DNA from 3 places in the Mesorhizobium montanum genome. Region 3 is predicted to be linked to each of the others. Evidence: predicted binding sites of a transcription regulator. Region 3 holds the regulator's gene; each other region holds the start of a gene.
What was found. The regulator PhoB, encoded in region 3, activates phosphate uptake and scavenging genes when phosphate is short. The targets are predictions, from matches to a motif close to TGTCATNNANCTGTCAT.

Region 1 (9,566 bases), on a different contig from region 3:
GGCTGGCTCTGCCCGATCAGCCAGAGCAGGCGGCCGACATCCTGGCTGACGGCGCCCGCGCCACCTTGCGGCGGGCGAAGAAGGCGCTGGACAAGGCGGAGTCGCGCGGCGAGGACGACGATTTTCACGACCTGCGCAAGGCGACCAAGACGCACTCCATGCATCTGTCCTTGCTCGGCCGCTTGTGGCCGACGCCGATCAAGGCGCGCCGCAAGGCGGTCGACAGCCTCGGCGAACTGCTCGGCGAACTGCACGACGTCTTCGTCATGCGCGCGCTGCTCGGTGCCGAAGGCGAGCCGCTAGGCCCCTCCGACGAAACCAAGCTTCTGCGTAAGCTCCTAAAGCGCTCCGAAAAGAGCCTGACCAAGGCCTGCCTTGCCGATGCCGCCGATTTGTTCGGCGACAGCCCCAAGCGCTCGGCCAAAAAGCTCGCGCGCAAGGCGCGTGACGATCTCGCCGGCCAGCGGGAGGACGCAGGCGCGGCCGCCGGCTGACTTGGAGCGAAGGCAATAAACTCCACAGTCGCATCCCGCCCCTAACCCCTCTCACAGGGTGGAGGAGAAATCTTTTCGGCCGACAGGCCTCGCGAAACCATCGACGAGTGGCGTTTCGCGGAGATGTCGTTATGTCCCTAAAAATGCGCTCAGCCGCCTCAGCACCAGATCCGGAGCTTCAAGTTGAGGCAGGTGGCCGACACCGGGCAGTGTTTCGAACGACGCCTGCGGGATCAGCGCATGAAGCGCTTTGCCTCGCGTCAGCGGAATCCATGGATCGTCTTCGCCCCAGATTATCTTTACCGGACAGCGTATGTCCCTGAACATCGGCTCGACTTCAGCGGTATATTTTTCATCGGCTTGCGCGAATTGGCGATAGAAGCTCGCGCGCCCGTCCTCGGAAAGCCAAGGCTCGACCAGCTTATCGAAATCTCCGGAATCGATGTCGTTTACGATGGCTCCCTTGATGTAGGCCTCTACGACCGCTCTGTGGATATGCGGCGGCAGGCCTAGAAAGGCATCCACATGGCGACCGACATGGCCGAAGAACTCCGATCCCCAAGGGCGCATGGCGACAACGTTCATCAGCAGATACCGGTCGAAGTCGCAGTCATGCAGCAAATGGGCTCGTAGCGTTGTCGCTCCACCCATGTCATGGGCAATGACGATCGGACATTCGATATCCCAATATGCAAGCATTTCGGCGAATATCTTTCCTTGCACATCAAGCGACGTGCGCTGCCCCGCGCCTTTTTCGGATTGCCCGTATCCAGGCATATCATACCAATGGACGCGATACCGCCCTGCAAGGTCCGGAATGATCCGATGCCATGAGAACGAGGACCACGGCCAGCCATGAGCCAGCACGAGTGCAGGCCCGCTACCAAGTCGACCCGCTGCCACTGTGCCCGCAGATGTTTGCACGGTCTCGTCGAGCTTCCACGACATCCAATACTCTCCCCGGGTTTTCCGGACTGCGCCGTCCACACGAGCTTGGTTCGCAGCCTATAGTTGTGCCGGTCTCAAAATCGGCGCTACTCGGATCAGACGCCTGGGTCGCCGAAAGACCTTTTATCGAGCTCTCTGCCCGTTCCGATCGCAGAGTTCCACCCGTCGCGGTGTTAGGCGGCGGATGCCAAGCGCTAGATTTCATCCATTACGCCGGCAGCGGCCGCCGCCCCTTCGCCCCGGTCTCCGTTCGCGCGCCAGCATCGCGCGGGTGCGGTCCGATCGGCATGATCGCCGGAAACGGCGTCGCCCCGAAGGCAAAGGTCCATTTGTAGCCGGCGAGCTGATCCTCCGGCGTGGTGTGCTGGTCGTGATGGGCAAGCAGCCTGGCGCGTTCGGCGAGCTCCTCGGCCTCGCGCCGCAGCATTTCCGCCGTTTCCGGCCGCATCCGCCTGGAAAAGCTGATGAAGGTCGCGGCCCGTTCCATATGGCCGATCGCCCAGCCGATGAAGTTCTTGTTGGTCATCTCGAAATGCGGCTTCAGCGGACCCTCGAAATCCCACTGGATCGGCGTGTCGACGAGCAACCTCGCCGACAATCCACGTCCTAGCGCCACCAGCCCGAGTTCCTCGAGGTCGCGCAGATAGAGGAACATCGAGGCCTCGCTCAGGCCTTGCGAGCGCATGATGCCTTCGGGCGTGAATTTCTCCGACAGCATAATGAAGACGAAGAGCAGCGCCGGCCGCGCCGCCAGCCTGCGCTCGATCTCCGGCGCGACGCGGTTGGCCGGGCCCGGGCCACGGTTCATCGCGCCGAGCACGTTCTCCAGCTCGACATCCGCCGCCGCGCAGATCTCCATCAGCCGGTCGAGCTTGCAGTTGCGCTCATGGAAGATGCGCTTCACCGTCGGCTCGGAGATGCCCATGCGCTCGGCCAGCGTGCGATAGGTCAGGCCCTTGGCCTTCAGCGTCCGTTTCAGCGCCTCGAAGAGTGGACCGTTCATGGACTGCGCCCCATTCGTGCGATTTGGTATCGAATGGCGATACTAGCCCTGTTCCGGCTTCCAGGAAAGTATCGAAAACCCTAGCTCTCCGTCGTCATCACAGGAGAGCATCCATGAAACGTCTCATCGCCTCAACCGTCTTCGCCGCCATCGCCTCTGCCGCTGTGTCCGTCGCGCAGGCCGGCGAACTTTGGCGCGCATCCGGTTTCGAGCAACCGGAATCGGCACTTGTCGATACCGCCCACAATCGCATCGTCGTCTCCAACATCGTCGGCAATCCCGGCGATGCGGACGGCAATGGCTACCTGTCGCTTTTGTCGATGGACGGCAAGGTCATCACCCGTCACTGGGTGGACGGCATGGATGCGCCCAAGGGCATAGCGATTTCCGGCGGCAAGCTCTACGCCGCCGACATCACCAAGGTGCGCGTCGTCGATCTCGCCAGCGGCAGACTGGTTTCGACCATCGAGGTACCCGGCGCCGTCTTCCTCAACGACATGACCGCCGACAGCGCCGGAAGGGTCTATGTCAGCGACATGCTGGCCGACACGATTTACTGCATCGACGGCGACAAGCCGGAGCTGTTCGTCAAGGATCCGCTGCTGGCCTCGCCCAATGGCGTCTTCGCCGCCGGCGACAGGCTGATCGTCGCCTCCTGGGGCAAGGGCATCAAGCCTGACTTCAGCACGGCGGAGCCCGGCGGGCTGCTGTCGGTCGACCTCGCCACGAAGACGGTCGCACCGCTGCCGGGCGCGCAGAACTTCGCCAATCTCGATGGCGTCATCTCTATCGGCGATACCATCTACGCCACCGCCTACATGACCGGCACGCTTTACAGCTACAGGCCCGACGGCGCGCCGACGGTGATAGCGCAATTCAAGCCGGGCAGCGCCGACATCGGCACCGACGGCAAGCGGATCTTCGTGCCGCTGATGGGCGAAGGCGAGATCGTCGCGCTGAAGATCGACTAGTTCCCCGACACAGGGATTTTGAAAGGTTGCCGTTTGTCTTGGTGTAAGGTTTTTCCGTTCATTTCCGTGAAATCAGCGCAAACGCCCAGGATTGGTCGAAGCCGCCCCAACCTCGTCATTCTATGGCGGAGCAAGGAGCGAAGCGACGCGGCGCAGACCATAGAATCCATGCCGTGACTTGGAAGCGCCGCCACGGTGCGGAATTCTGCTTCGTTGCACTCCTTGGCGAAGGTAACGGCATGGATTCTAGGGTCTACGCGGTACGCTTCGCTCCTTGCTCCGCCCTAGAATGACGATCGCGATGGGCGTTTCGGCCAATCTCCAACGCATACAACCTGCCAACGCAAACAGAGCCGACCGGTCAAAATCCCTATGCAGTGCCACTAGCTGCCGCCGCGAAGCAACGACGCCAACTTGGATTGGACCGCCATATCGACCGGCGCTGCCATCTGGTTCTGCCATTCGCTCCGGGATATCCGGCAGCAATGAGCCAAGCCGTGAAGACATCCAGCCTGAACGGTGCAGTTTCGCCGATGATCCCGGTGCTCGTCTGCGCGCTGGCGATCTTCCTTCTGTCGGGGATGGACGCGGCGATGAAGTCCCTGGCCATGGCGGTGGGCGTTTACAACACGCTGCTGTGGCGCAGCGCGGTGGCGACTTTGGTTGCGGGCGCGGCCTGGTCGGCGGGACCGCGCTCAAGGCCAGCTAGGCCGGTGCTGAGGTTGCATGCGCTGCGCGCCGCGGTCGTCGGCATTGTCCTGGTCTCATTCTTCTGGGGTCTCGCCAGGCTGCCGCTCGCCGAGGCGATCGGGCTCAGCTTCGTCGCGCCGCTGTTTGCGCTTTTCCTGGCCGCGCTGTTGCTGGGCGAAAGGATCCGGCGCCAGGCGGTGTGGGCGTCGCTTGCCGGCATCGCGGGCGTCGCGATCATCTTGGCCGGCCAGTTCGGGCGGGAGAGCTATTCGCACGGTGCCCTGCTCGGCACGGCGGCGGTGCTCGTATCGACCGTGTTCTATGGCTACAATCTGGTCCTCGCCCGGCAACAGGCGCTGTTGGCCAAGCCGCTCGAGATCATGCTGTTTCAGAACCTTTGCGTGGCGATCATCCTTGCTCTCGCCGCGCCGTGGCTTGCCGTCGCGCTTCCGCCGAATTTCTGGCTCCCGCTGGCCGGAGTGGCAATGCTGTCGCTCGCCGGGCAATTCCTGATGAGCTGGTCCTACGCCCGCGCCGAAGCGCAATATCTGATCCCGACCGAATACTCGGCCTTCATCTGGGCGATCGCGCTTGGCTGGTTCTTCTTCGGTGAGGATGTGGCGTGGACGACGCTGACCGGAGCATGTCTCATCGTCGCCGGCTGCCTGATCGCCGCGCGCGCCAACCCGAAACTTGCCGAGCCGATCGAAGCGGCAGTTTGAGAAAGCGTCACGCCAGAGCAGTTCCAGGAAAAGTGCGTAACGGGTTTCGTCCGGAATTGCGCAAGGCAAAAAGATGGACGGTTCGGCGTTTCAGTGAAACGGCGAACCGCCGGCAAATCCGGCCGCTGCGATGCCAGCCTTTGCGGGCCGACGCGGCAGCGGCTCAGCCTTGCGGGTTCTGCGCCGCGGTTGTCTTGAGGCGCACGCCCCTGCCGCCGCGCTCGCTGGCCTGGTTCTCGCCGATCAGCTCCACGCCGACCGCGTCGAGCGCTTGGATGACCTTCATCAGCGTGTCGACCACGCCCCTGACGACACCGTCGCTCGCTTCCATGCGCTGGATTGTCGGAAGCGAGACTCCGGCCCGCTCGGCGAGCGTCTTCTGGTCGATACCGGTCAACGCCCGCGCGGCGCGCATCTGTGCGGCAGTGATCATCGGCGAGAACCCGTCTCTGAAGCCAAAAAAGATGCATATTGTAAATATTACAATGTCTCAAGCATCATTTAATATGCATCAGATATCGATCAGTCGCTGTCGGCCACCATTTTGCGCCGCTGCAGCAGGCGCGCCGCGAGCCAGCATAACATGGCCCAGGCAAAGCCAGCGCACCAGCCGGCAAGCACATCGGACGGCCAATGCACGCCGAGATAGACGCGGCTGATGCCGACCAGCACTGCGATCAGCACGGCAAGGCAAAGCACGAAGATCTTCGTCCTGCGGTCCGGAAGGAAGCGCGCGGCTAAAGAGCCGAGCGTCAGATAGGTCACCGCCGACAGCATGGCGTGCCCGCTTGGAAAGGACAGCGACGTCTCGCTGACCAGATGCGAGACGAGATCGGGCCGGGGCCGGTCGACCTCGAGCTTGAGCAGGCTAGAAAGCACCTGCCCGCCGGCTATGGCGGCGAATACGAACAGCGCCGTCCCCGCCCTGCGGATCAGCAGCAGGTAGATGATGGTCGCCGTCGTGATCAGCACCAGCACACTGGTGCTGCCGAGGGCGGTGATGTCGCGAACCGCACCTTGCAGCCAAGCCGGGCCGATCGGGCTGTTCGGCTGCCCGGCATGGCGGAAGGCGAGCAGGATCTGGGTGTCGAACGCATGCGGCGTCGTCGCCTGAGCCAGCTCCATCAATTCCACAAAACCCCACAGCCCGCCAGCGATCACCAGCCCGGCCAGAAGCAGGGGGAACTCGATTCTGGTAAGCAATGCGCCGACGGATGGGTTCATCAGGGGCCTTGTTCAAGTATCTAACGCAATTCCGGACGGAAAACCGCTTCACACTTTTCCTGGAATTGCTTTTAGAGCTTCTGCATATAGGGCCCGAGCGTGATCAGTGCGACAGCGGCGATCGCCAGCGCCATGCCTGTCGCCTGGAGCGCATTGAGCCGCTCGCCGAAGAAGGCGAGCGCCACGACATTGACCGCGACGAGCTGGATCACCGCCGACAGGCTGAACGACACCGACATGCCGAACTCGCGCACCAGCCTGAGCATGATCAGATTGCCGGCGGAATAGAGCGCGAGCGTCAAAAGGATATTGCCGAGGCTCGGCGACAGCCCCCATTGCTTGGCCGCCGCTGCCGCCAGCAGGAACATCACCGTTGAGGCGCCAAGCTGCGCCAGCCCCCAGAAGCTCACCTTGCCGTCCCCTTTTTTGAAGCGCCGTCGCCACGCCGGCCGCAGCCCTTGTTTCGCAAGCGGGTGAAGCCGTCAAGCTGATCGCCGCGGAGGATAGGTGAAGGCCGCAGCAAGCTCCCTTCTCCCCGTCACTATACGGGGAGAAGGTGCCGGCAGGCGGATGAGGGGCGGCGGCAGCGTTGGCCATCAGCATTACACGCTGGGCGTTGTCCTTGCTTGAAGCGATCGTCACGGCGCCTCTGTTTGCTAGGTCGGCTCCGCCCCTCATTGCCCTGCCGACGGCTTCGCCAATCACCAGATGGTACGTCGAGGCGATGTCACGAAAATGTGATCGACGCGCTTTAGGGGTCGAAAGGTCAAAACTCAAGCCACCTCAAGAAGCCGGAGGAAACCATATGACCGTGAACCCCGAGACCCGCTTCCGCACCAGCCAGCTCGAGCAAAATGACGGGCCGCCCATCAACCCGACCGACAACCGCACTATGGGCGAGATCATCGCCGCGCGTTTCTCGCGCCGCGGTTTTCTGATGGGCTCGCTGGCCGTCTCGGCCATCGCAGCCACCGTCAGTCCGCTGGCGCTGGTCGCCGCCGACGAGGCGCGCGCCGCCGAAGGCTCCGCTTTCAAATTCGACGAGATCGAGGCCGGTATCGACGACAGGCATCATGTCGCGCCGGGCTATGACGCCGATGTGCTGTTGCGCTGGGGCGATCCGCTGTTCGCCGATTCGCCGGAGTTCGATCCGGCGAAACAGTCGGCCCAAGCCCAGGCGAAGCAGTTCGGCTACAACAACGATTATGTCGGCTATATCCCGATCGACGGCTCCGCCGAACATGGCCTGCTGGTCGTCAACCACGAATACACCAACCCGCACCTGATGTTCCCCGGCATCGTCAATGTTGTCGAGAAGGACGGCAAGAAGGCCGCCGAGGTCGCACCGCTGAGCAAGGAGCAGGTCGACGTCGAGATGGCAGCGCATGGCGGCACCATCGTCGAGATCCGCAAGCAAGGCGGCAAATGGCAGGTCGTGCGGAACGGCAAGCTCAACCGCCGCATCATGTCCACCACCGAAATGGCGCTCTCCGGCCCGGTCGCCGGTCACGACCGCGTCAAGACCAATGCCGATCCGTCCGGCGCCAGGGTCATCGGCACCGTCAACAATTGCGCCGGCGGCGTCACGCCCTGGGGCACTTACGTGATGGCCGAGGAAAACATCCACGGCTATTTCTCTGGCGAATTGCCGGAAGGCCACAAGGAAGCCGCCAATTACAAGCGTCTCGGCATCCCGGAAGGCGCCTATGAATGGGGCGCGCATTACGACCGCTTCAACCTCGCCAAGGAACCGAACGAGCCGAACCGTTTTGGCTGGATCGTCGAGGTCGACGTCAACGATCCGAACTCGGTGCCGAGGAAGCGCACCGCCATGGGCCGCTTCAAGCATGAGGGCGCCGAATCGATCGTCGCCAAGGACGGCCGCGTCGTCTTCTATCTCGGCGACGACGAGCGCTTCGACTATGTCTACAAATTCGTCACCAAAGGCACGTTCAATCCGAACGATCGGGCCGCCAACATGAACCTGCTCGACGACGGCACGTTGCATGTCGCGAAGTTCGCCGAGGACGGTTCGGTCGAGTGGATGCCGATCGTCTTCGGCCAAGGTCCGCTGACGGCCGAGAACGGTTTTGCTTCCCAGGCCGACGTGCTGATCGAGACGCGGCGCGCCGCCGACCTGCTCGGCGCCACCAAGATGGACCGTCCGGAGGACGTCCAGCCCAATGCCGGCAACGGCAAGGTCTATGTCATGCTGACCAACAATTCGAAACGCAAGACAGAGCAGGTCGACGCCGCCAACCCGCGTGCCGGCAATGCCTTCGGCCATATCATCGAGATCGTCGAGGATGGCGGCGACTTCACCGCCAGCAAGGGCAAATGGGAAGTGCTGTTGAAATGCGGCGATCCTTCCGTTGCCGATGTCGGCGCCACCTTCTCGACCTCGACCACTGCCCATGGCTGGTTCGGCATGCCCGACAACTGCGCCGTCGATTCCGCCGGACGCCTGTGGGTCGCCACCGACGGCCAGGGTCCGAAGGCCACCGGCCGCACCGACGGCCTTTGGGCTGTCGACACCGAAGGCCTGGCGCGGGCGACGTCAAAACTGTTCTTCCGCGTGCCGATCGGCGCCGAAATGTGCGGCCCGCTGTTCGCGCCTGACGACCAGACCGCCTTTGTCGCCGTCCAGCATCCGGGCGATGGCGGCGAGGACTGGGAAGGTTTCGGCCGCCCGTCCTATTACGAGGATCCGTCGACCCGCTGGCCGGACTTCAAGCCCGACATGCCGGTGCGGCCGTCCGTCATCGCCATTACGAAGCAGGGCGGCGGCAAGATCGCGGTGTGATAGGCCGGAATCCTGCGGCAAGGACGTTGGGGATTGGCCGAAGCCTCCCCAACGTCGTTATCCTAGGGCGAAGCAGCCGCGCAGCGGCGTCGCGAAGACCCCTGGGATCTATTCCGCGACCGAGATCGTGGGGCACAGCGGAGCAGAATTCTGCACCGTTGCAACGCCTTAGCGTAACGGAATGGATCCTCGGGTCTGCGCGCGTCGCTTCGCTCCTTGCTCCGCCCGTGGATGACGAAGCCGCGCACTCATCCCGCGCGTTGAACCATGGCCATGTTCATCGTGCTCCTCAAGCGGAAGCCGATGGACGCGTAGAGTCTGATCGCCGCCGTATTGCTGTCATAGGCATGGAGGTACGGAACCTCGCCGCGCGCCGCGATCCTGCCCGCCACGAACAGCGACAGCAGCCGCGCAAGGCCCGCGCCGCGAAAATCCGGATGCGTGCACACGCCGCTGAGTTCGCTGCAGCCGGGTTGCTTCATGCGCTCGCCGGCCATCGCCGCCAGCCTGCCGTTGATCTTGATGCCCCAGAAATCGCCGAGGCTCAGCGCCTCCAGCGTGAAGGGGCCGGGCTTGGTGAGCGACGCAAGCGCCAGCATTTCCGTCGCATCGTCCTTTGTCAGCTGCCGGATACGCGCATCGGATGCAGCCGGGATCGGCTGTTCGGCAATCATCTGCACCAGCGTCGCGGTCGAGGTCGCGGAAATTTCC
Region 2 (9,566 bases), on a different contig from region 3:
GTAGTAGTAGTCGGCAACCCGTGGATCGAGGCTGATCGCCTTGCCGAGATCGGCGATAGCTTGGTCGTTGTCGCCCTTGAACAACCAGGTGACGCCCCGGCCGAAATAGCCGCTGGCCTCGGTCGGATCGAGGTCGACTATGGCGCTGAAATCGGCGATGGCGCGGTCGTAGTCATGGCGCTCCGACCACACCGTGCCGCGCTTGAAATAGGCGATGAGCCTGTTGCGCCGTGGCTCCGTGGCGTCGTCGATCATGCGCGTGCAGGCCTGGATGCGCACCGCCGGATCGACCTCGTCGTCGCTGACGCAGTCGCTGCTGGCTGCGAGGGCAGGGAGCAGCGAGGTCAGCAGAATGGCCGAGGCTGCAGGCGCGGCAACGGCGTTCGCCAGCAAGAAGCAAGCCAGTGCCCGCCATGAAGGCTTGAGCCAAATCCGGACCAATTCCACCCACCCCTTCGGCCGAAACCCGCAGCGCCACTGCTAACGGCGTGCCGCATTCTAGCCGAGCCGTTTCAGCGGGCAATCACTGGTTGCGTCCGTGGATCGATTATCTGGCGGCGCTGGCGCAGCCGCTTCACTGCCCCGCCTGGTCGGCGTCGGTCAGCGTGCCGAGGAAGACGACGATGTCGTCGATCTCGGCGTCGGTCAGCGCCGGCTTGCCGCCGGGTTTCCTGCCGTTGAAGGGCGGGTCGGTGTTGAGGTTCGGCCAATAGGCCTTGGGCAGGTCGTCGAATTTGTTGACCGTGCCGTCGGCGTTCTTCGGATACCAGCGGCCGGGATCCGTGTCGCGGCTTGCGTAGAAGGCCACCGCCTCGCGCAGCGTGTGGAAGTAGCCATTGTGGAAGAAGCTTTTTCGCAAGGCCACATTGCGCAGCGTCGGCGTCTTGAACAGCCCGCAATATTCGTTGCGGCCCTTGAAGTCGGTGCGCAGCGGGCCGCAGAGGCCAAGGTCGACATAATCGGGATCGGCGTTGGCCGGGATCGCCGCGTTGCGCGGCACGGCAATCGCGATCAGGCCGTAGTCGGTGAACTGCGGCGGCTCGCCGTCATTGGCGGGCTCGCTGGGATGGCAACTGGCGCAATTGCCCTTGCCCTCGTCCTCGAACAGCATGCGGCCGTGCAGCTCCTGTCCAGAGAGCCGCGCCTTGCCGGCAAGGAAGGCGTCGTAGCGGCTGGAATAGGGGTAGAAATCGGTGCTGCTCTGCTCGAACGTGCCGAGCGCTTCCACCGCGGCGTCGAAGGCGTCTTGCGGATGGTCGAGGACATCGGCGCCGAACGCCGCCTTGAAGGCATCGGCATAGGGCGCCTTGCGCAGGCTGGCGACCACCTGGGCTGCATCCTTGTTGCCCATCTCGAAGGACGACAGCAGCGGGATCCTCGCCTGGTCCTTGCCGTGGTCGGCGCGGCCATCCCAGGTCAGGCCGCCGGTCGGGCCGTTGTCGACGCTCTCGTCGCCTTCGTCCTCGGAGTCATAAAAATGCTCGGTGAAGGCGGGCGCCGCCTGGAGGTAGCGCAGCGATGGCACGGCGCGAACGCCAGGCTGGTCGAGCTTCGGTCCGCCCATCTCGACCGGCATCGCCGAGGCCGGTCCGAACGCATGGTTGGGATCATGGCAGGACGAGCAGGCCTGCTTGCCCGAGGCCGAGAGCGAAGGGTCGAAGAACATCTGCCGCCCGAGCGCCGTCAGCGCGTCGGCCCGCTCATAGGCCTCCGCGCGCGTCATCGGGCCGGGATGGACACCAGCCGGCTCAGCGGTATTGGCAGGCGCGGTGAAGCCGACTATCGAGGCCACTGCAATGGCGATCGCATGATTTCTCCGACGTCCCATCGTCCTCGGCGACATCCCTGATTTCTCTCGCCCGATTTCCTTCGCGACCTAAGGATCGAGTGCAACGGATTGATGACCGGCGTTCCCGCTCACGAAACCGTGTTCGGCCGGGGCGCAACTGTCACAAAGGTGACAAGGCATCGAAGTAGCTGGGCATTGATGTAGCCGCATGCCTGCATTGCCGTCCTCCAGCCATTCCCTAGCCACGAGGCATTTCCCGATGATCCGGTCCTTTCTCTCCCTTTGCCTCGCCTCCACGGCGCTGGCATCGCTCACCGCTGCTGCCCAGGCGGCTCCCCCCGGCTATGATAAGATCGACACCGTCGTCGTCATCTACGCCGAGAACCGCAGCTTCGATAATCTCTATGGCGGCTTCCCCGGCGCCAATGGCCTGGCCAACGTGTCGCCCGACCAGGCGCGCCAACTCGACCGCGACGGCAAGCCGCTTTCCGAACTGCCGCCGGCCTGGGGCGGACTGACCGGCAAGGGCGTGACGCCGGCGGTGACGGAAGCGCAGAGCGCGCATCTCGCCAACGCCGTCTTCGCCATCGATGATCCCAAGGGTTTCAACGAAAGCACCGGCGTCGTCACGCACGACCTCTGGCACCGCTTCTACCAGGAGCAGATGCAGATCGACGGCGGCAAGAATGACAAGTTCGTCGCCTGGGCCGATTCCGGCGCGCTGGTGATGGGCCATTATGACGGCTCGATCCTGCCGATGTGGCCGATCGCCAGGAAATACGTGCTCGCCGACAATTTCTTCCAGGGCGCCTTCGGCGGCTCCTTCCTCAACCACTTCATGCTCGCCTGTGCCTGCGTGCCGGTCTACCCCAATGCCGACACCAGCCCGGTCAAGGGCCAGATCGCCGTCGTCGAACCGGACGGCGTGACGCTGAAGGTAGCCGACAATTCGCCGCCCTCGGCGCTGGGCGGCGTGCCGAAATTCGCCAATGACGGTGCAATCACCCCGGACTTCCATGCCGTCAACACCATGCAGCCGCCTTACCAGCCGAGCGCCAACAAGCCGGCCGAGGGCGGTGACAAGGCGCTTGCCGATCCGACGCAGCCGACCACGCTGCCGCCCCAGCATGAGATCACCATCGGCGATCTCCTGTCGCTGAAGGGCGTCAGCTGGGCCTGGTATTCAGGCGCCTGGCAGGCCGCGCTCGACGGCAAGAACGCGACGCCGGTGCCGAACTTCCAGTTCCACCACCAGCCCTTCAACTATTTCGCCGCCTATGCGCCGGGCACAGCCGCGCGTGCCGAACACATCAAGGATGGCGGCCTCGGCGGCACCGAGTTCATCAAGGCGATCGACGACGGCAAGCTGCCGGCGGTTTCCTTCTATAAGCCGCAGGGCAACCTCAACGAACACGCCGGCTATGCCGATGTGACCTCGGGCGACCAGCATCTGGCCGACCTCGTCGCGCATCTGGAGAAGAGCCCGCAATGGGCTCATATGCTGGTCGTCGTCACCTACGACGAGAATGGCGGCTTCTGGGACCACGTCGCGCCGCCCAAGGCCGACCGCTGGGGCCCGGGCAACCGCATCCCGGCCTTCATCATCTCGCCCTATGCCAGGATGGGCATGGTCGACCACACGCAGTACGACACCACCTCGATCCTGCGCTTCATCACCAACCGCTACGACCTGCCGGTGCTGCAAGGCATCGTCGCCCGCGACAAGGCGCTGCGCAACAACGACCAGCCGCCGATGGGCGACCTGACGGCGGCGCTCGATTTGACGAAGTAGTCGTCGAAGCTATTCTTGCGAAAGGCCTGCTCCGGCGGGCCTTTTTTCGTTGGCGCAACCGCAAGGGTACTTGCCAGGATCAGTCTTCCTGCCACAAACGGTGCCATGTCCGACAATTACCTGCACATGGTTCCAGACGATCCCTACTGGCGGCCCGATAGGACGGCGGCTGAGGAGGCTGCCAACATCGTGCGCGGATTGTTCCCCCAAGCTGACCATGTCGGAATCGAATACAAGGAAGCGGTGACTTTCTTCGACGCAGGCGCGAATACGGAAAGCATCCACTGCGCCTTCTGCGGGAGCGATCTAGAGGATTGGTGGGGCGATTCCATGGATCAGGCAGCCGCTTCGGATTTTAGCAACCTGACGGTCGTGACGCCTTGTTGCGGCAAGTCCACGTCGCTCAACGACCTTCGCTATGTATGGCCCGCTGCGTTCGGCACGTGCGCGCTTTTGGTCGTCAATCCTGGAGCGACGTCCCTCGGTGCTGACCAATTGCGAAGGATTGAGCAGGCGATTGGCTCACCGCTCAAGCTGATTTGGCAACATCTCTAAGCCAGCCGAGCCGTGGTACATCAACCGACCAGCTGAGCAAGATAAAGGAAACGCGATGGCTGAACTGAAGGTCCGGACAAGAACCACCGGCGCGCTGGCCGTCCTGCAGCCGGGCGGCCTGCCGGTCGTCACCACCCCGACCGGCGGCATGGTCGACGTCGTCACCGCCGTAAGCGCGCCGGGCTTCAACCCGCTCGACCTGCTCTACGCCTCGCTCGCGGCCTGCATGGTGCTCAGCGCCCGCATCGCCGCCACCCGTCTCGGCGTCGCCGACAGGCTTAGCGAGGTGAGGGCGGATGTCCGCGGCGAGAAGGCTAAGGACGAGCCGTCGCGGGTCGAAAAATTCAACATCCGGTTGGAGATCGCCGGAGACCTCGACGCCGCCACCAAGCGGCGCATCGTCGAGGATGCCGAAAATATCTGCACCGTTTCCAACACGCTGCGCAGCGCGCCGGCACTTCACGCGACGCTGAGGTGAGGGCGATGGCGCATCTTTCCCCGATCGACTACGCGACCGCCTCGGACGACATCCGCGCCGAGCACGACCGCGAGCTCGCGCTGCGCGGCCGCATGACCAACATGAAGCGCATCCTGCTCCATTCGCCGGCCGCCCACCGCATCTACGCCGAATGGTTCACCCTGCGCGACCTGCTCAGGCCCACGCTCGACGACCGCGCCATCTGGCTGATCTCGAAGGCGATCGCCGAGACGATGCGCGCCGAGATCCCGGTGACCTTCTTCCGCCGGGCGTTGATCGATAGCGGGCTCGATCCCGAGGCGATCGAGCCGACGGCAGAAGAAACCCTTCTTATAGAATTCGCCAACGCGACTGCGGCCGATGCCAATGCCGTCCCGGACGAAACCTGGGCAGCGCTCAAGGCACGCTATGACGAGACGCTGCTCGTCAATCTCACCGCCTTCGCCGGCATCATGGTAGCGACCTGCGTGTTCACCAATGCGGTGAAGGTGGAGCTCGATCCGGAGCTGGAGGGTTATCGCAGGCGGTGAAGCTGCCAATCTTCCCCCTTGCGGGGGAGATGGCCGGCAGGCCAGAGGGGGGGTGTGAAGGATCGCCGGCTTGCGTGCCTTGTAGCAGCGAAAGCTTCCGCAAGCTTCGACATAAGAAAAATTGAGACGTCGGCGGGCAGCACCCCCCTCTGCCCTGCCGGGCATCTCCCCCGCAAGGGGGGAGATTGGCAGCTCCGGCGCCTCGCCGGTTTTGTCATGTATCGGGTGGCCGCCATATCCCGCTCGCCCCACTTTGATACCAATCAAAGGAGGCGCTCATGACCATCCATTCTCAGAACACCAGGCGCGCCAGCCGCTCCGCCGAATCCCGCGTCGCGGCGCAAGACTGGCGCGCGCTGGTCTCCGATCTCAACACCCATGGCTGCGCCGTCATGCTCGGCCTGCTCTCGGCGGAAGAATGCGCCGGTATCGCCGCGCTCTATCCGCAGGAGGAGCATTTCCGCAGCCATGTGATCATGGCGCGCCATGGTTTTGGCAAAGGCGAATATCGCTACTTCAAATACCCATTGCCGGACCTGATCGAGGGCCTGCGCACCACGCTATATCCGCGTCTCGCCACCGTCGCCAATGACTGGAACGAGAAGATGGGCACGGCACTCCGCTACCCGGCCGACCACGCTGCCTTCCTGAAGCGCTGCCACGACGAAGGCCAGACGAAGCCGACGCCGCTTCTGCTGCAATACGGCCCCGGCGACTTCAACTGCCTGCATCAGGATCTTTACGGCGCGCTCGCCTTCCCGCTGCAGGTGGCGATCCTGCTGTCGGAGCCCGGCGAGGATTTCGAAGGCGGCGAATTTGTGCTGACCGAGCAGCGCCCGCGTATGCAGAGCCGCGCCGAGGTGGTGCCGCTCAAGCGCGGCGACGCGGTGATCTTCGCCGTGCATAATCGGCCGGTGCAGGGCACCAAGGGCTATTGCCGCGTGAATCTCCGCCACGGCGTCAGCCGCCTGCGCTCCGGACGGCGGCACACGGTCGGGATCATCTTCCACGACGCCAAGTGAGGTGAGTTGCCCTTTCGACCTTCGTCCTGAATTGCCGACACGCTTTCTGCTCCGCGGCCTCCTGTGATAGGCAGGGTAGATGGACAGGGACGAGCCGAGGTTCGAGACGGGGAGGTCGGCGGTCGCGCTTGCACGCGGAGTCGTGCGGGCGGCGGTCATGCTTGTGCTGCTGCTCGCCTTCGGCATGCAGGATGCCCATTCCCAGAGCTGTTCCGTTTCAGCCTCCAGCGGATCATATGGCGCGATAGATATCCTGAGCGGCGGCGCGGTCGATACGACCTCGACGTTCTCGGTCAACTGCACTGGGACGGCCAACCAGACGGTGCGCCTTTGCGTCGAGCTCTCTCCTGGCCAAACGAATTCGGCAGGCAACCGCCGGCTTGCGGCGGGCACGGAGCGACTTGTCCACGAACTCTATAGCGACGCCTCGCGAACGACGATTTGGGGGTCGTGGGGCCTGGCAACCACGGCCTACGGTCTCTATCCCGTTGGCACCACCTACGATCTCAGCTTGGGTTCCTCGGGAAGTGCCAGCGCCACGGTGACGGTATATGGCAGGGTGTTCGCCAACCAGACCACCGCGGGACCCGGATCGTATATCTGGACCATGACCACCGCGCCGGCTGCTAGCTATGACTACAAGACCGGATCCACCTCCGCCTGCCCGACCGGCACGCGCCAGGCCACGTCCAGCGGCTCGGCCTGGACAGCGACCGTCAACGCCAACTGCACCGTTTCGGCTTCCAGCGTCAACTTTGGTTCGGTCGGTGTCCTGGCCTCGAATACCGACGCGACAGGTTCGATCACGGTGCGCTGTACCAACTCGACGCCCTACACCGTCGGCTTGGGCGCCGGCGCCGGTTCCGGGGCCACGGTGGCCAACCGGAAGATGACCAGCGGCGCCAAGGCCGTGACCTATTCGTTGTACAGCGACAGTGCTCGGACCACCGTTTGGGGCAATACGATCGGAACCGATACCAGTGCCGGCACCGGTATCGGTCTGGACCAGATATACAGCGTCTATGCGCGCGCGCCTGCGCAGATTACGCCCGCGCCGGGCGCCTACAGCGACACCGTCGTCGTGACGGTCACTTACTGAGGGCGCCGGGTTTCAGCGGCAGACGACCGGAATGACCACCTGCTCGTTGGCTCTCGATCGGTAGGAAAAGGACGCCTGGCAGGAGCCTTGGGCAGTCGTCGCCGTCAGGGTATTTCTGCCTGCAAGTCCTGTCACGTAGGCGCGTCCGTCATAGCCGACGAGGACATCCGGATTGCCGTTGACCTCGACCTGCGATCCTACCGCGAGCGGCTGTCCGTCCGGTGTCGACACGACCAGCACCGCGGCGTTGATATTGGTGCGGACCCGGAAGTCCACGCGCACGCCCGCGCGGTCGGCCGGCGCCACGACGTCCTGCGTCGTGGCGACCTCAGCGTCGACGGGCAGGTCGGCGGCGCCGATGGCGATCTTGTTCCTCTGATAGGAGCGCAGGCCCGGCAGCAGCAGCCGGCCATGCGCATCCGTCGTCCCGGCGGGGCGATTTTCATAGAAGACGCCGACATTGGGCACGCCTGTTTCGACAACGGCGAAGCTGTCGTCGATCCGGTCGGTCAGGAACACCCCGGAACCCATGCTCGCGATCGCGCCATCGACCTGCGCGGTCGCCGTGGTGCCGGAACTGGAATGAATGACGGCGGCATCCGCCTGCCCGTAGGAAGAGCGATAGGACGCCGCCGCCGCGCCTTCGGTGGATTTCTGGCTGAAGCTGGCCCGCCAGCCGATGCTGCCGGGTTCCTGGCCCAGCGGCTTGCTCACTTCGGCGAGCGCTTCTACGCCGTCCCGACCGGCGGAAACTGCCGATGATGCCATCGTGTCGCCGCCAATCGGGATGGACAGGGCGCCGAACAGCCCGACATGCCGGTCGCCGCAAAGCTCGGCGAACGCGGTGGCGTTGAAATAGCCGAAAGACAGCGTCCGCGAATAGGATGCGGTGATGATCCTCGAGCTTTCGCCGGTCGCGGATGTGAGGTCGATATAGCTTGCGCCGATGCTGTCGTTGCCGGACGACAGAGGCATGCCGAACGAAACGCTGTTGACCATCTTCTGCGGTCGGCCGCTTTGAGCGGATCCATCGGTCTTGGTATCGAAGTCCAGAAGGTTGAAGAACGCGTGGTCGGCCCCCGTCCTTTCGCGAAATCGGTCAGTCGCCGACGCAAGATCGTCATAGTGTCCGAACGTCATCTGCGAGCTTGCATTGATGCTGAGACTGCCGAGCCTCATTTCGTAGGAAGCATAGGCCTGCGCCCCGTTGCCGGTGTCGCCATGGCTGGCGGACAGGGCGAACGAGGCGACGCCAAGCGAGCCGGTGCGGGTCACCAGGCCGGCGCCGCCATTGACCATCCGGCCGGAGGCCTCCGCGTGGCCTTCCAGCGTCAGCCAGTCGAAAACGCCTTTGCGCAGGCTCGCTGACACGACCGGCTGATTGAGGGCATATGCGTCCGAACTCGTTCCGTAGCCGAGCCGCGGGAGACCAGCCTCCAGCGAAAAGTCCGATAATCCCGGTCTCAGCAGGTTGGGCGACGCATAGAACGGCACGGTCGTGCGCGTTTCGTGACCCGCCGCGTCGCGCAGCACGACGCGCGCTTCCCCGCCGCCGGTTGTGACGGGGATGTCGGTGATCCGGAAGGGGCCGGCGCCGATGTCGTGCGAATAAGCCTTCGCATCATTGACGTAGACGTCCACCGTGGATGGAACCGCCGCGCTGCCGCGCACGGAGGCAAGCGGCTGGGTGATCAGATCGGCGCGGAGCCCGAAATTGCGACGCAGCTGAAGCCCGCCGATGCGGATCGGCCGCGTCCAGGCGAAGCCGCCGGAGATGGCATCGCCGGCCTGATAGGTGACCAGCCTTTCCGGGTCCGAATAGCTGAAGGTTGTGTCGAGCCTGAGGGCATCAGCGCGGCCGTCCTGATCCAGCCGCAGGATCGCGGACTGGCCGAGCGAGCCGATCGGCGAGAAGGCTCGCGCGTCGAGCGTTGCGGAAACGCCGCTGAAAGCGAAGTCGGTTTTGTCGGCGTCCCGTCGCGAGGTGGCGAAGAGATTGTAGTTGAGGACGCCGCCGGTGCCTGCCTCCGCTTGCGGCGGAGCTTCGCCGCCGGGCATCGCGTCATAGGCCATCGTCCCGCGCAGCCCCTCATTGATGCTCAGGAAGAGACGCTGCTGCCGCTCTTCGTAGCGATAATCGAGGCCCTGGATGGTGTCGAGCATGACAGTGGCGTCATCCAGCCGGTCCTTGCCGACAGCCAATCCCAGGGCGCGCAGCTCGTCGGGGCCGGTCCCGAAATGCTGTCCGTCGGGGGATGTGAACGCCGCGATCTGGTTGGTCGAGACGCCATTGACGAAGAC
Region 3 (9,566 bases):
CAATCCGCGCATGATCCTGATGGATGTATCGATGCCGGAAATGAACGGACTGGAGGCCACGGACGCCATTCGCCGGCTCGAGCAGGACATGGGCACGCATGTGCCGATCGTCGGCGTCACCGCGCATGCGCTGAAGGGCGACCGCGAACGCTGCCTGGAGGCCGGCATGGACGATTACCTGCCGAAGCCGATCAGTCCGCGGGCGCTGCTCGAAAAGCTCGAGCGCTGGCTCGGCTCTGACATCGAGACCCGGCGCAACGCCGGCTAGAGCTTTCAGCGTTGCACCGAAAACGCCGAGCTGCTTTATCTCTTTAGTTTTGACGCAATTCCGGACGGAAAGGCTACGACGAAGCCGCCGAGCCCAACCGTTTCACACTTTTCCTGGAATGGCTCTGACCACGCCAAAATCGCTGGCGGGCGTGAGACGCTTACGCATACGTATGGTGCGATCGCACCATATCCAAGCAAACGCCAAGCCCGGACAATAATGGCATTGATTCCGCTCTTCGGTTACGGGCGGGAGCAGCGACCGCCAAACAAGAAACAGCGTCGACTCTACCCCAACGGACCTGTTTTCGGCGATGGCCAGGCCATGATCCGCTCTGGCATTCAGGCAACGCGCTCTCGTCCGGATTTTATTTCCCGGCGACCATGATTCGGTCGCCGGGATAAATTTTGTTTCAAAAGTCAGACAAGTTGCTGATTCCCGCGGCAAACTCCGGATGGCCCCGAGAGGCCGCCGCAGGCCTCTCCCGACGTCGCCGTTCAGCCGTTACCGGGCTGACATGAAACTGTCATGCGACTGTAATAATCGAGAGCTATGCCCCTCGTCGGGCGCCGACAGACACGGGTGCCAAGAGACCATCTTCCGAACAGGAGCAGGCCATATGAGACACTTCATCCGCTCGGCGGCCGTTGCGATTGCAATGGCTGCGGCATCCACCGTTACGCTCACCGCGGCCATGGCCGCCGATCTTTCCGGCGCCGGCTCGACCTTCATCTATCCGGTGTTCGCCAAGTGGGCCGACACCTACAAGAAGGACACCGGCATCGGCCTCAACTATCAGTCGATCGGTTCCGGCGGCGGCATCAAGCAGGTCATCGCCAAGACCGTGACCTTCGGCGCCACCGACAAGCCGATGTCCGACGCCGACCTCGAAAAGAACGGCCTCGTGCAGTTCCCGATGGTGATGGGCGGCATCGTGCCGATCGTCAATCTTCAGGGCGTGAAGCCGGGCGAGCTCGTCCTCGACGGCAAGACCCTGGCCCAGATCTATCTCGGCGCCATCACCACCTGGGATGATGCCGCGATCAAGGCGCTCAACCCGAACCTCACCCTGCCTTCGACCGCCATCGCCGTCGTCCACCGCTCGGACGGCTCGGGCACGACCTTCAACTTCACCGACTATCTCGTGAAGCTCTCGCCCGACTGGAAGGACAAGGTCGGTTCGGACACCGCCGTCGAATGGCCGACGGGCGTCGGCGCCAAGGGCAGCGAAGGCGTTGCCAACACCGTCAAGCAGACCGACGGCGGCATCGGCTACGTCGAGTACGCCTATGCCAAGCAGAACAAGCTCTCCTACTCGAAGATGTTGAACGCAGCCGGCAAAGTTGTCGAGCCGTCGCTCGAATCCTTCGGCGCCGCCGCTTCGAACGCCGACTTCAAGGGCGCCAAGAACTTCAACGTCATCATCACCAACGAGCCCGGCGACGCCACCTGGCCGATCGCTGCTTCGACCTGGGTGCTCATCCACAAGACCCCGGATGACGCCGCCGCCACCGGCGAGGCGCTCAAGTTCTTCGCCTGGGCCTATAAGGACGGCAAGGAAACCGCCAAGACGCTCGACTACGTCTCGATCCCGGACAGCGTCGTCGACCTGATCAAGGCTTCGTGGAAGTCCGGCATCCAGGCCGGCGGCAAGCCCGTCTACGCCGGCGAGTAACAAAATGAAGGAGCGCCGCATCGCGGCGCTCCTTTTCGTCCTCGAGCCAAAGAGCAGAACCTGACATGAGTGCTGTCCAGGAAGCCATGCCGGCCGTTCGTGGTTCGCGCGATGCCACGGTCAGGCGCTTCGCCCTTACCGATGCGATCTTCCGCGCATTGACGAAAGCCGCCGCGATATTGGTCCTGGTCTTGCTCGGCGGCGTTGCTTTCTCGCTGGTTGCCGGCTCCTGGCCGGCCCTGTCGGCCTTGGGCTTCTCCTTCTTAACCAGCGAGAGCTGGAACCCGGTGACCGAAAAATTCGGCGCATTGGCGCCGATCTACGGCACCGTCATCACGTCGGCCATCGCCATCCTGATCGCCGTGCCGATCGGCATCGGCATCGCCATCTTCCTCACCGAACTTTGCCCGCGGCCGCTTCGGCGCCCGATCGGCATGGCGGTTGAACTGCTGGCCGGAATTCCCTCGATCATCTACGGCATCTGGGGGCTGTTCGTTTTCGCGCCATTCCTGCAGACGACCGTGCAGCCCTTCATCATCTGGCTGTTCCATGGCGTTCCCGGCCTCAACAACCTGTTTGCCGGCCCGCCCTATGGCATCGGCCTGCTGACCTCGGCGATGATCCTGGCCATCATGATCCTGCCTTTCATCACCTCGATCAGCAAGGACGTGTTCGACACGGTGCCATCGGTGCTCAAGGAATCGGCTTACGGCATCGGCTGCACGACCTGGGAAGTGACGCGGCGCGTCGTCATTCCCTATACACGTGTCGGCATCATGGGCGGCGTCATGCTCGCTCTCGGACGCGCGCTCGGCGAGACCATGGCCGTCACCTTCGTCATCGGCAACGCCCACCGCATCAGCAGCTCGCTGTTTGCCCCTGCCACGACGATCTCGGCGACTATCGCCAACGAATTCACCGAAGCCGTCGGCGACCTCTATACCTCTTCGCTGGTGGCGCTCGGCCTCATCCTGTTCGTCATCACCTTCATCATCCTTGCCATCGCGCGCTACATGCTGATGCGCATCGACGCCCGCACGGGAGCCTGACCGATGTCGACATCCCTTGCACTCCATAACAGCCGCAAGAGAAAGAACGGCGTGATGATGACGCTGTGCGTCGTCGCTGCCGGCATCGGCCTTGCCTGGCTGGCGCTGATCCTCGGGGCGCTGATCTACAAAGGGCTGTCCGGCGTCTCGCTGGCGGTGTTCACGCAGATGACGCCGCCGCCCGGTGACGCCGGCGGCCTTCTCAACGCCATCTACGGCAGCATCGTGATGACCATCATCGGCATCGTCGTCGGCACGCCGATCGGCGTGCTGGCCGGCACCTACATGGCTGAGTATGGTCGCTTCTCGAAGCTGACGACGGTGGTGCGCTTCATCAACGACATCCTGTTGTCGGCGCCCTCGATCATCATCGGCCTGTTCGTCTATGAGCTGATGGTGCGGCCGATGGGCCATTTCTCCGCGATCGCCGGCGCCGTCGCGCTGGCCATCCTGGTCATCCCGGTCGTGGTGCGCACCACCGAGGACATGCTCAACCTGGTGCCCAACGCCTTGCGCGAAGCCGGCACCGCCATCGGCGCGCCGCGCTGGGTGGTGATCCGTTCGGTCGCCTACCGCGCGGCAATGTCGGGCATCGTCACCGGTATCCTGCTTGCGATCGCCCGCATCTCCGGCGAGACCGCGCCGCTGCTCTTCACCGCGCTCAACAACCAGTTCTGGTCGAGCAATCTCAATGCCCCGATGGCCAGCCTGCCGGTGACCATCTTCCAGTTTGCCCTCAGCCCTTACGAGGAATGGCAGCAGCTGGCCTGGACGGGCGCACTCATAATCACCCTGACGGTTCTCGGGCTGAGCATCTTCGCCCGCAGCCTAACCGGACGCAGAGAGGACAGATGAAACCGATGTTGTCCACGGATCTGAACGTAGCCGACACGACCGTCGAGAAGGCCAAGATCGAGATCAAGAACCTCAATTTCTACTATGGCCAGTCGAAAGCGCTGAAGGACATCAACCTGTCCCTGCCCGAGCGCAGCGTGACCGCCTTCATCGGGCCGTCGGGCTGCGGGAAGTCGACGCTGCTGCGCGTGCTCAACCGCATCTACGAGCTCTATCCGAAGCAGAGCGCGGAAGGGCAGGTGCTGCTCGACGGCAAGAACATCCTCGACCGCTCGCAGGACCTCAACCTGCTGCGCACCAAGATCGGCATGGTGTTCCAGAAGCCGACGCCGTTCCCGATGTCAATCTACGAAAACATCGCCTTCGGCGTCAGGCTCTATGAAAAGATCGGCAAGGCCGAGATGGACAGCCGCGTCGAGCAGGCGCTGAAGCGCGCCGCGCTCTGGAACGAGGTCAAGGACAAGCTCAACGCCAGCGGCCTCAGCCTCTCCGGCGGCCAGCAGCAGCGCCTATGCATCGCCCGCACGGTGGCGGTGAAGCCCGAGGTGATACTGCTCGACGAGCCGGCCTCCGCGCTCGATCCGCTGTCGACCGCCAAGATCGAGGAGCTGATCGACGAATTGCAGGCCGACTACACCATCGTGATCGTCACCCACAACATGCAGCAGGCGGCGCGCGTATCGCGGCAGACGGCGTTCATGTATCTCGGCGAGCTGGTCGAGTTCGACCGGACCGAGAAGATATTCACCTCGCCCCGCGAGAAGCGCACGCAGGACTACATCACTGGCCGCTTCGGCTGAGTTCATACGAGGACATCATTATGGCCGAACATACCGTCGCTTCCTTCGACGAGGATCTGAGGCAGATCAGCCGGCTCATCAACGACATGGGCGACCTTGCCGGTTCCATGGTCGGCGCTTCGACCCGGGCGCTGCTCGAGTCCGACAATGCGCTGGCGCAGCGCGTCGTCTCCGAAGACGCCATCATGGATGCGCGGCAGCGCGAGCTCGACGACCGCGCCATCACGCTGATCGCCAAGCGGCAGCCGATGGCGGACGACCTGCGCCACGTGGTCGGCTCGATCCGCATGGCCGGCGACCTCGAGCGCATCGGCGACCTGGCCAAGAACATCGCCAAGCGCGTCGGCGCCGTCGGCATCAGCGCCGCGCCGCGCGATCTCACGCATTCGATCGATTCCATGGCGCAGTTGGTGCTGATCCAGGTCCAGGCGGTGATACAGGAATATACGGTGGGCGATGCTACGGCGCTGGCCAAGCTTCGCAACGACGACGAGCGCATCGACGTCAAATACACGTCCGTCTTCCGCGAGCTCCTGACCTACATGATGGAAGATCCGCGCAACATCACCGCTTGCACGCATCTTCTGTTCTGCGCCAAGAATCTCGAGCGCATCGGCGACCATGTGACCAACATCGCCGAGAACGCCTATTATGTGTTGACCGGCACGCAATTGCCCGCGAACCGCCCGAAGCAGGACGAGACGGCAATGTCGGCGCCGGCGGCGTGACGGAAAAGGTTATCTGCCAATGATCGCGCCACGCATCATGGTGGTGGAGGATGAGGAGCCGCTGGGGGTGCTGCTCCGCTACAACCTCGAATCCGAAGGTTACCAGGTCGAAGTGGTGACCCGCGGCGACGAGGCCGAAATCCGCCTGCAGGAAAACGTTCCCGACCTGCTCGTACTCGACTGGATGGTGCCGGCGGTTTCCGGCATCGAGCTTTGCCGGCGTCTCAGGATGCGGCCCGAGACCGAGCGGCTGCCGATCATCATGCTGACGGCGCGCGGCGAGGAGAGCGACCGCGTGCGCGGCCTCTCGACCGGCGCCGACGACTATCTGGTCAAGCCGTTCTCGACGCCGGAGTTCATGGCGCGTGTCAAGGCGTTGCTGCGCCGCGCCAAGCCGGAGGTGCTGTCCAGCGTGCTCAAGGTCGGCGACATCGTGCTCGACCGCGAATCGCATCGCGTCTACCGCAAAAAGAGCGAGATCAGGCTCGGCCCGACCGAGTTCCGGCTGCTCGAATTCATGATGCGCCATCCCGGCCGCGTGTTCTCGCGCAGCCAGCTGCTCGACAATGTCTGGGGCGAGACGATCTATATCGACGAGCGGACCGTGGACGTGCATGTCGGCCGCCTGCGCAAGGCCGTCAACAACGGCCGCATGCCGGACGTCATCCGCACCATCCGCGGGGCAGGCTACGCAATCAGGGAAGATTAGGCCGCAATTCCGGACGGAAGGGCTTACGGGCGAAAACGCCGAGCCTACCGTGTCACACTTTTCCTGGAATTGCTCTGGTGAGATGCGCTCGCTGACATTGGTCGCTCGGTCACCGTCTTCGTATTACGCTCAGCCGAGTTCTTGGGCGATTCCGATGAGAAGCCCTTCAGGCCCTCGGATGTAGCAGAGCCGATACGCGTCTTTATACTGGACTACTTCGCCTACGAGATGCGCGCCGCGCTTGCGGAGCCCTTCAAGCGTCTCGTCGATGTCGTCCACGGTGAACATCACGCGGAGGTAGCCCAGAGCATTCACCGGGGCGTTGCGGTGATCCGCGACGGCAGGCGGTGTGAGGAAGCGGGAGAGCTCGAGCCGGCCGTGGCCGTCCGGCGTGCGCATCATGGCAATCTCGACGCGCTGATCGCCCAGCCCAGTGACACGTCCGGCCCATTCTCCTTCGATCATAGCCCGACCTTCGAGCTCGAGGCCGAGCTCGCGAAAGAAATCAATCGTCGTCGCGAGATCCTCGACGACGATTCCTATGTTGTCCATCCGTTTGAGCGCCATGTGTCCGATCTACAAGATGTGGTCGGGTCTGACAACGGACGGGTTCGATACTTCCGGCGCGGCAGGCAGCGAGGCGACGCGCGGACCTGGGATGACCCGCGGGAGGCAGCAGCCAATCCCGAACGTTGGCGATGAGCCACGCGTGTCAACGCCGCCTCAGGCCACGTTCTTCCCCGCCGCGCCGGTCCTAGATTGGACACCGGGAGCGAAAATCTCCTGGTCGACGAAGGTCAGCGCGCGCATGGCGCAGCCTTCGCGGATCAGCGGCAATTCGTTCGGCTCGGTGTCGAAGGAGATCGATTTCGAGTGCTGGCCGCCGGCGGTCTGGGCGATCGCCTCCCGCAGCGCCGGCTCGATCAGGTCGAAGGCGGCGGCGCTGACGCCGACCATCGCGACAGGCGCCGGATCGATCAGCGCAAACAGGCTGCCGAGGCTGAAACCAAGCGCCTCGCCCGCCCGGCGATAGGCCTCGCGCTCCGGGCCGTCCTTCTCGCGCGCCTTCGCGGCAAGGGCCCGCATATCGGCGTCGCCGACGTCGACCGGCTCGGCGTCCTCGCCCATCTTCATGGCACTGCGCCAGATCGCATAATTGCCGGCATAGGCCTCGACGCAGCCGCGGCGGCCGCAACGGCAAAGCGCGCCGCCCGGGCGGTGGATCATGTGGCCGAACTCGCCGCCGGAGGAATGGGTGCCGGTGAACAGCGTGCCCTTCAGCACAAGGCCCATGCCAATGCCATGTGAGAGCAGGATAGCGATGAAGTCGTCGCGATAGCGCTCGGGGTCGCGCCACTGCAGCGCCACCGCCATCATGTTGCAGTCGTTCTCCATGGTGGCTGGGATGCCGAATTCCGTCTCGAGGATGTCGGCAAAAGGAATGTCGGTCAACGGCGTGATCGGCGACCACAGCATGGCGCGTGCATGGGTGTCGGTGATGCCCTGAATACCCATGGCGATACGCGCGACACTGCCCAGGTCGAGGTCGGGATCCTGCAGCCGGCGCCGGACGATTGCCATGCATTCGCCGATCAGCTGGTCGCGCGGCATGACAAGCGTGTCCAGGCGCTGCTGTTCCTCGGCAATCACCTGGCCGGCATAGTCGATCACGGCGACCGACAGGAAATTCAGCGACAACACCACGGTCAGCACCGCGGCGGCTTCAGGGTTCAGCGCAAGGCCGATCTGCGGCCGGCCGCGTTTCAACGCCGTCGGCTCGTTGGCCTTGCTTTCGGTAAGAATGCCCTCCTGGATCAGGTCGGCGGAAATCGCCGAGATGGTCGAGTGGCTGAGCCCTGTGGTGGCGGCAATCTCCGTCCGCGAGGGCTGGCCGGCGCGGCGCACGGCCGAAATCACCATGGCGCGATTGCGCCGGCGCAAATCGTCATGGCGGATTCCGACCGACATCGTCTCGCACGTCCTCCCGGGTCATCGCGGCCTTGTGATGATGCCATGGCCTGTCGCCGACACGCTAGGGATAGTGGCAGAAGCCAAAGCCCATGTCATTATTTATTGCGGACGTCGAAAAAAATGGCCGGACCCATCAAAAGCCATCAGAATCTCAGTTGACAGTGTCGTTTTGCTGGATCACTATTTTTTTGAGGCTCGAAAAAAAGCCTCTGTGCCGGCCTTCGGGCCAGTCTGGGTCGCGCCGCACAGGGCGCAGGGAGGATATCATGAAAAAATTCGCAGCCGCCATTCTGGCGGGCGTTGCCATGTCGTTGACACTGGCGTCGGTAGCCGAGGCGAAGGACAAGGTAATCGGCGTCTCGTGGTCGAATTTCCAGGAAGAGCGCTGGAAGACCGACGAAGCGGCGATGAAGAAGGCAATCGAGGCCGCCGGCGACAAGTATATTTCGGCCGACGCGCAGTCCAATCCGGGCAAGCAACTGACCGACGTCGAAAGCCTGATCTCGCAAGGCGCCAACGCGCTGATCATCCTGGCGCAGGATGCCTCGGCGATCGGCCCGGCGGTGCAGAAGGCGCTCGATGAAGGCATCCCGGTCGTCGGCTACGACCGCCTGATCGAGAACAAGGACGTGTTCTACCTGACCTTCGACAACAAGGAAGTCGGCCGCATGCAGGCCCGTGAGGTGTTCAAGGCCAAGCCGGAAGGCAATTACGTCTTCATCAAGGGCTCGGGCTCCGATCCGAATGCGGATTTCCTGTTCGCGGGCTCGATGGAGGTGCTGAAGGACGCGATCGACAGCGGCAAGATCAAGAATGTCGGCGAGGCCTATACGGACGGCTGGCTGCCAGCCAATGCGCAGAAAAACATGGAGCAGTTCCTGACCGCCAATGACAACAAGGTCGACGCGGTGGTGGCGGCCAATGACGGCACCGCCGGCGGCGTCGTCGCGGCGCTGACGGCTCAAGGCCTGGCCGGCACCGTTCCGGTCTCGGGCCAGGACGGCGACCATGCGGCGCTCAACCGCATCGCGCTCGGCACGCAGACCGTGTCGGTGTGGAAGGACGCGCGCGAGCTCGGCAAGAACGCCGCCGAGATCGCCTCGCAGCTCGCCGATGGCAAGAAGATGGCCGACATCGCCGGCGCCAAGGACTTCACGACGCCCGGCGGCAACACCGTCAAGTCGCTGTTCCTGACACCGGTCGCGATCACCAAGGACAATCTCAACGTCGTCATCGACGCCGGCTGGATCAAGAAGGACGAAGTCTGCGCCGGCGTTGCCGCCGGCAGCGTCAAGGTTTGCAACTAAGCCTTACCGACGTTCGATCACGTTACTTGCGCCGCGGGCTGGAGCGGTTCATTGAACCGCTCCAGTTCTTTGTTGCCGCAATCCCGGACGGAAAACCGCTACGCACTTTTCCTGGAATTGCTTTAAAGCCGCGGCGTTTTCTCAAAAAGATTTGTGTTTCCGCCTCTGGCGGATAGCTTCTAGGTTGGTCCCGGTGTCCGCGTC

Region 1: the regulator PhoB is predicted to act here: its motif matches at 6,778-6,794, upstream of RFM68_RS13410 (PhoX family protein).
Region 2: the regulator PhoB is predicted to act here: its motif matches at 1,890-1,906, upstream of RFM68_RS28935 (acid phosphatase).

Annotation. Positions count from the first base shown of each region.
Region 1 covers NZ_JAVIJF010000008.1:207,107-216,672, reverse strand. Annotated here, with positions in the region: gene RFM68_RS13450 (CHAD domain-containing protein) at 1-494, shown strand, start outside; gene RFM68_RS13445 (alpha/beta fold hydrolase) at 624-1,442, opposite strand; gene RFM68_RS13440 (helix-turn-helix domain-containing protein) at 1,651-2,445, opposite strand; gene RFM68_RS13435 (SMP-30/gluconolactonase/LRE family protein) at 2,559-3,416, shown strand; gene RFM68_RS13430 (DMT family transporter) at 3,902-4,828, shown strand; gene RFM68_RS13425 (helix-turn-helix domain-containing protein) at 4,992-5,261, opposite strand; gene RFM68_RS13420 (phosphatase PAP2 family protein) at 5,351-6,052, opposite strand; gene RFM68_RS13415 (hypothetical protein) at 6,124-6,462, opposite strand; gene RFM68_RS13410 (PhoX family protein) at 6,858-8,855, shown strand; gene RFM68_RS13405 (GNAT family N-acetyltransferase) at 9,104-9,566, opposite strand, start outside.
Region 2 covers NZ_JAVIJF010000027.1:34,635-44,200, forward strand. Annotated here, with positions in the region: gene RFM68_RS28925 (tetratricopeptide repeat protein) at 1-393, opposite strand, end outside; gene RFM68_RS28930 (cytochrome-c peroxidase) at 575-1,828, opposite strand; gene RFM68_RS28935 (acid phosphatase) at 2,049-3,581, shown strand; gene RFM68_RS28940 (hypothetical protein) at 3,687-4,136, shown strand; gene RFM68_RS28945 (OsmC family protein) at 4,192-4,614, shown strand; gene RFM68_RS28950 (carboxymuconolactone decarboxylase family protein) at 4,620-5,144, shown strand; gene RFM68_RS28955 (2OG-Fe(II) oxygenase) at 5,423-6,166, shown strand; gene RFM68_RS28960 (Csu type fimbrial protein) at 6,246-7,265, shown strand; gene RFM68_RS28965 (fimbria/pilus outer membrane usher protein) at 7,278-9,566, opposite strand, start outside.
Region 3 covers NZ_JAVIJF010000001.1:399,164-408,729, reverse strand. Annotated here, with positions in the region: gene RFM68_RS01940 (response regulator) at 1-268, shown strand, start outside; gene pstS (phosphate ABC transporter substrate-binding protein PstS) at 888-1,943, shown strand; gene pstC (phosphate ABC transporter permease subunit PstC) at 2,009-2,992, shown strand; gene pstA (phosphate ABC transporter permease PstA) at 2,996-3,847, shown strand; gene pstB (phosphate ABC transporter ATP-binding protein PstB) at 3,844-4,647, shown strand; gene phoU (phosphate signaling complex protein PhoU) at 4,668-5,375, shown strand; gene phoB (phosphate regulon transcriptional regulator PhoB) at 5,395-6,084, shown strand; gene RFM68_RS01905 (VOC family protein) at 6,214-6,651, opposite strand; gene RFM68_RS01900 (ROK family protein) at 6,808-8,052, opposite strand; gene xylF (D-xylose ABC transporter substrate-binding protein) at 8,322-9,362, shown strand.